One region of the Pedobacter sp. NO84 genome, then DNA from elsewhere that is predicted to be linked to it. Evidence: riboswitches for the same ligand, from Rfam matches in the RefSeq annotation. Region 1 holds a riboswitch; the other holds the start of a gene.
The links. Region 1 has a riboswitch for S-adenosylmethionine ahead of metH (methionine synthase). Riboswitches for the same ligand answer to the same signal wherever they lie in the genome.

Region 1 (3,429 bases):
TGCTTCTCGAACGGTATTATTACCTCTAAATGAGAAGGATATATTAGATACGCCACCACTTACTTTGGCATAAGGAAGATTTTGTTTAATCCACCTTGTGGCATTGATAAAGTCTACGGCGTAATTATTATGCTCTTCTAAACCAGTTGCTACGGTTAAGATATTGGGATCGAAAATAATGTCCTGTGCAGGAAAACCGATCTCATTTACCAAGATGTCATAACTTCTTTTACAGATTTCTTTTCTTCTTTCAAAATTATCTGCCTGGCCCTGCTCATCGAATGCCATCACTACAACTGCAGCGCCATATTGCATAATTTTTCGGGCACTTTCTCGGAATTTATCTTCACCTTCCTTTAAAGAAATTGAATTTACGATCCCTTTGCCCTGCATGCATTTTAAACCATCCTCAATAACTGTCCATTTAGAAGAATCCACCATGATAGGCAGTTTGGCGATATCAGGTTCTGAAGCAATGAGGTTTAGGAATTTAGTCATGGCCGCCTCCGAATCAATCATTCCCTCATCCATGTTTACATCAATAATCTGCGCTCCTCCTTCTACTTGTTGTAGGGCAACGGCAAGTGCAGCTTCGTAATCGCCACCTAAGATAAGTTTAGAGAATTTGGGCGATCCAGTGATATTGGTACGTTCGCCTATATTTACAAAAATGCTTTCGGGGGTAATGGTAACCGGTTCTAATCCGCTTAAGCGTAAATAGGGTTCTATGGTTGGAATTTTTCGGGACTGTATTTTCCTTGCTTTTTCGGCGATACAGCCAATGTGTTCGGGGGTAGTGCCACAGCATCCGCCAACTATATTTACAAACCCAGAAGTGATAAAATCTTCGACCAAGTGAGCGGTTTCATGAGGCAATTCATCATAGGCACCGAACTCATTTGGCAAGCCAGCATTGGGATAGGCAGAAATGTAACATCCCGCTTTTTCAGAAAGCTCCTCGATATGTGGACGCATTTCTTTAGCACCTAAGGCACAGTTAAAGCCAACGCTAAGCGGATTGGCATGGCTTATTGAGTTTAGGAAAGCTTCGGCGGTTTGCCCAGATAATGTTCTGCCTGAGGCATCAGTAATGGTACCAGAAATCATGATTTCTAGTTTCCTGCCAACCACTTCCTCATATTTTTTGATCGCCACGATTGCGGCTTTACAGTTAAGCGTATCAAAAATAGTTTCAATTAAAAGTACATCCGACCCTCCATCAACCAAACCGCGCACCTGCTCATAGTAAGCGGCCTCCAGTTCATCAAAATAAATGGCCCGGTAACCTGGGTCATTCACGTCGGGCGACATAGAAAGGGTTCTATTGGTAGGCCCCACTGCGCCTGCTACAAAGCACTTCCGATCTGGGTTGGCTGCCATAAATTCGGTTACTGCCGCTTTGGCAATTTTGGCCCCTTCAAAGCTCATCTCATACGAGAGTTCTTCCATTTGGTAATCGGCCATAGAAATTCGTTGCGTACTGAAGGTGTTAGTTTCAACAATATCAGCCCCCGCTTTTAAATATTCGAGGTGGATGGCCTTGATTATGTCTGGTCTTGTAATATTCAGCAGGTCATTATTGCCTTTTACATCACAGGGATGATCCTTGAAGCGCTCGCCCCTAAAGTCGTCTTCGGTTAGGGTATAGCGTTGGATCATGGTGCCCATTGCACCGTCTATTACTAAAATTCGTTTTTGTAGCTCTTCTCTAATATCCATTTAGTATTGCGTAGAGCGTAGAGCATGGGGCGTGGAGCATTTTATTACTCTTTAACTTAACTCTGAACGCTATTCTTTAAATAATAAGTAGTTCCAATATCAAGTGTTTCTTGATAAGCGTACTACATTTTATATCTGGAAGATTCAAATACATACCCAGCACGACGGCTCTCGATATTTTACGCACTATAAGATAATTTAATGACTTATTCAGAAAGATAGACTATCGTCTAAAACTTATCTTTCCCAATTCCCACAACTAATTGGAACTGGATAGAATGTAGCACCTTGTAAGCACAGGTTGCTAAGACATCTTAGGGTCTAATCCCTCCGCCTTTCTTTATAAGCAATACAAAAATGCAATAAAGCCTTGTCAATTCCAAAAATACACGAATTAAACCAAATAAAATTACAAAGGCCATGCAAATATGCACGGCCTTCGGTATAATGTTTGGATTGATCGTAAAAGCTTAGCGCCTATTTTCTGCTTCCAAAAATGCGTAGCAAGAATAAAAAGATATTAATGAAATCCAGATACAAAGAAAGGGCGGCCATGATGGCTAGCTTTTTTGAATCCGTGGCTACCATTTGATCCCCACTTTCTTCTATGCCCAGGCCTATTCTTTTTATTTTTTGTACATCATAAGCCGTGAGTGCAGTAAAGATAGCGACGCCGAAAAAACTCATGATATAATCAAATCTTTCGCTTCCTATAAACATATTTATAAGACTAGCAATCACTAATCCCACAACACCAACCATTAAAATTGGTCCAAATTTGCTTAAATCCACTTCTGTAGTATAACCTAGAAAAGCCATAACTCCGAATACTCCTGTTGCTGCAACAAAACACGCTACAACTGATCCGAGGTTATAAAAAATCAAAATAGAGCTTAAACTAACTCCCAATAATATAGCAAATAAGGCAAAGACACCTAGTAAAGAAACAAATGACAATCTGCTAAATCCAGCACCCATCAAAAGAACCAAACCTAGCGGTGCAAACGTAGCAATGTAGCCGAGTGTTGTAGGTTTACCTGTTTCTAGGTTTCTAATCAATCCCTGAGCACCTGGTAAGCTGTTCATGAATAACGCAGCCAAAGTTGATAAACTTAGCGCCACAAACATCCATAAAAATACATTGGCGAAGAATTTTTTCGAAATGCTTCCTTCTTCAATTTGGATAACACTATCATCTTGATAGTTATAATTTTGTTCGTTCATTGATTATAATGATTTAATAGTATAAAAATAAGCGTTTAATTTAATCTTTTTGTCAGTAATTCTTCAACTTTTTTGTAAAACTGCCGGGGCTTTAATTTCCTCCAATGCAGTTCGTCCAGTTCTCCTCCAAAATTAATGTAATAGTCGATGCTATTATCGCGGAACTCTTTGATTACATGTTCATTAAAGTTAATCCCAGCAATCCAGCCTTCTTCCACATCCTGAAACCATTCTTCGTAATAACTATCATCTGAAGCATGGAAATTGAGCACGTTTTCTCCGATTAGGATAAACTTGGTTACGCCCTCATCAACCATTAGCTCTATAATCTCTCTTTTTAGCAGCATGATGTCGTTATTAATCGCATCATTCCATTCGCCCATCAATTCTATTATCGCATACTGCTTTTCGTAGTCTACAAAAATAACTTTGATGTATAGCGTGTTCGAGCCGAATGCGTCCCATTGGGGGTGAATAAGGAAATTA
Region 2 (3,429 bases), 1.4 Mb from region 1:
GGTATGGATTAGACCATTTTGTTGATTGTATTTTTTATACTCGTACCGATAATCATAACGTAGCGCAGCGATGTCTGAAAGTACTGCGGCGCCTGTTGGATGCCCGCCTGCACCTTTACCAAAAAAGAACTGTTTATCAGCAAAGGCGGCCTGAACAGTTACACCATTATATTCGTTTTCTACATTGTAAAGAAAATCATCAGCCTTCACAAACTTTGGTAACACATAGGTTACCACCTGTTTTGTGCTTATTTTGCGGGCAGTTGGCACTAACTTTATCTTGTAGTTTTTCTCTTTGGCATATTGGATATCGGCCTCTGATATGTTTTGGATCCCAATATTTAAAATCTTATCGGGATGAATAAATAACCCATAAGCATGGGCTGTTGCTATCGTTAATTTATATTTGGGATCATAACCACCTACATCTAAAATTGGATCGGTTTCTGCAAAACCCAAATCTTGTGCTTGTTTTAGCGCAGTTTCATAGGCTAATCCTTCATTAAATATCTTCGACAAAATGTAATTCGAGGAACCATTAAAAATTCCACTAATTCCATGCAAAAGTTCATTGTCATAATATTCTTCCAGATTACGAATAATGGGGATACTTCCGCATACCGCACCTTCGTACAGTAGCGACGTACCGTTCTCGGCCTGCAAACGTACAAGTTCTTCTAAATGGGTAGCAATCATTTTCTTATTGGCCGATACCACATTTTTTCCCAACTTCAGCGCCGTTTTTACAATCTTAAAAGCGGCATCTGCATCGTCTATTAACTCTACAATAGTGTTAATCTCTGGATTATTTAAGATTTCTTCATGCGATGTGGTGAAAAGATTGGCATTTAACGTACGTTTCTTTTCAGGGTTTTTGATCGCAATCTTTACCACTTCCAAATTTAGGTTCTGACTACGGATGATGTCGTTTAATCCTTGTCCTACAACCCCAAATCCAAATAATCCTATTTTTAATTTCTTACTCATAATATGTATGTTAAGCGCATGGCGCATGGCGCTGCATAACGCTTATCGCGCAACGCCTATCGCTATTCACTATGCTGTTCTAAATTTTATAATTTTCTTGTTGCTGCTTTCCTTCAAAAAATTGCCGATGATATTGGTGAGCTTATCGGTTTCAATTAAAAACCCATCATGCCCATATGCACAATTAATGGTATTGAATTGCGAATCTGGTATATGATTGGCCAAGAACTGTTGCTCGATAACTGGGAACAGGATGTCGTTTTCAATCCCAATTACCAATGTATTGGCATTTATTTCGCGAAGTGCTGCTGTAATACTTTTTCTTCCTCTACCCACATTGTGGCTATCCATCGCCTTGCTCAAATACCAATAACTATAGGCATTAAACCGTTTACATAACTTTTCTCCCTGATAATTTTGATACGAAGAAGCCCTAAAGCCGGTAGTTTTATCGTTATTGCTTTCTAATTGAGTATCGGCATAGGCCTGATAGGTTCTGTAGGAAAGCAGAGCGATACTTCGTGCTACTTTTAAACCTTTAGATCCACCTTGTGGCTGATTGGAATAAAAAGTACGATCGGCACTGATCGCCAAGCGCTGACTTTCATTAAAGGCAATGCCCCAAGGAGAATGAACCGCATTTGTGGCAACCAGAATTAGGTTCTCAATGTTCTCGGTTTTGGCCAACGTCCACTCTAATGCCTGTTGGCCTCCAAGTGAACCTCCAATTAAAACCTTGATATTTTTTATATCCAAATGCTGTGCTAACAAGTGATGTGCTGCAGCTAGATCTCGGATGGTAAACTCAGGAAAAGAAAGGTAGTAGGGCTGCCCTGTAATTGGATTTAAGCTCAATGGATTTGAAGTGCCATAATTGGAACCCAATATGTTTGCGCAAATTATAAAATGTTCTTCTGGATTAAATAATGCATTACTTCCAAATAATCCTTTCCACCAATCCAATACATCTGCGTTGGCTGTTAACGCGTGACATGCCCAAATTACATTATCTTTTTTAGCATTTAACTTGCCGAAAGTTTGATAGGCAATTTCTAGATTGCGCAATTTCTTGCCGTTTTCTAATTTGAAAATTTTAGTGTGTTTGTATGTAATTACTGATGACATTGACGTAAAGTTGGAAGGTTGGAAGATTAAAGTGTTAGCATGTTGAAATGTTAGAATGAGGGGAGGAACAAATCCTATAATCCCATAATCCTACAAATCCTAGTACAACAAATTCTAGTACAACATTTAATCTCAGCAATAAACTTTAACCCTTTGGGCTTTACGTGTGAGGGTTCGCTAAAGAGCGAAATTGAATTTAAATTTTTCATCTTCTAATTTATATTTCCAATTAACACCATGCTAATCGGTCAGGAATTGGCACCTTCTCCATTTGGGAGGGTTGCCAGTGGGTCTAAGAGCCTGTCTCTCGCCACTTCTTTATAAATCAATACTGTGAAGTAATTGACTTTTATCTCGCTTTCGCCAAATAATATTCCAAATATAGGATTGTTAAATAATTATTGCAAAATTTAATTTTGATTTAAAGTTAAGTATCTGTAAAATAGGTATATAAATTTATTTTTATGTGTAATCAGGATTAATTCCTTCTACCACCTCCTAATTTTTGTAACAAAATATTCATCTATTGTTTACCCGACATGATTAAACCGATGTTAATAAACGGTGCAGAATAATATTTGGTTAGCTAATTCTCAAGGGTATTATGATAACCCATCCGATGAGTCACCCGATGAGCCATCCGATAAGCCGAATAAATTTTATATCATTGCCTTAAATTTTAGTAAATGTATATCGCGGTAACCATCCTTTTAATCCTATTCTTAGTAAGCTTTTACATCACGCAGTTGCCCGTTTTTGGAGAAAGTCCTAAAGGCGAAAGATTGGAAAGGATACAGTCGCAAGAGTTATATGTCAATGCGGCGTTTCAAAATCAATCTCCAACACCCATGCTGCCAGCCGAGGTATCGTATTGGACGATGTTCAAAAAAATGATCGAGGGCAATGAGAACGGTAGGCCAAAAAAAACGCTTCCACATGCTCAACCTGATTTTAATTCCTCTCAAGATTTCAAGATTACCTGGTTTGGTCATTCTTCTTATCTTATCCAGGTTGACGGATTCAATATATTGGTTGATCCCGTGTTTTGCGAAAGGCCGTCACCATTCCAGTTTATTGGAACAAAACGATTTGAGGGAACCGATTTTGTTAAGGTAAAAGATCTTCCAAATTTAGATTTGGTTTTAATTACACATGATCATTACGACCATTTAGATTACCAGGCAATCTTAGAATTAAAAGAAAAAACGGCTCATTTCATCACCTCTTTGGGGGTAGGAGCCCACCTAATGAGATGGGGTATTACAGCGGATCAGTTAACAGAATTAGCTTGGAATGAGCAAACATCGCCTTTGGCTA

Region 2: linked by a shared signal. The riboswitch ahead of AC6H0V_RS06225 (homoserine O-acetyltransferase family protein) and the one ahead of metH (methionine synthase) in region 1 are both predicted to bind S-adenosylmethionine.

The regions. Positions count from the first base shown of each region.
Region 1 covers NZ_AP046575.1:2,823,534-2,826,962, reverse strand. The annotation lists gene metH (methionine synthase) at 1-1,719, opposite strand, end outside; SAM riboswitch class I at 1,954-2,068, opposite strand; gene AC6H0V_RS12350 (Bax inhibitor-1/YccA family protein) at 2,197-2,943, opposite strand; gene AC6H0V_RS12345 (hypothetical protein) at 2,979-3,429, opposite strand, start outside.
Region 2 covers NZ_AP046575.1:1,419,112-1,422,540, reverse strand. The annotation lists gene AC6H0V_RS06230 (homoserine dehydrogenase) at 1-987, opposite strand, end outside; gene AC6H0V_RS06225 (homoserine O-acetyltransferase family protein) at 1,057-2,112, opposite strand; SAM riboswitch class I at 2,327-2,439, opposite strand; gene AC6H0V_RS06220 (MBL fold metallo-hydrolase) at 2,799-3,429, shown strand, end outside.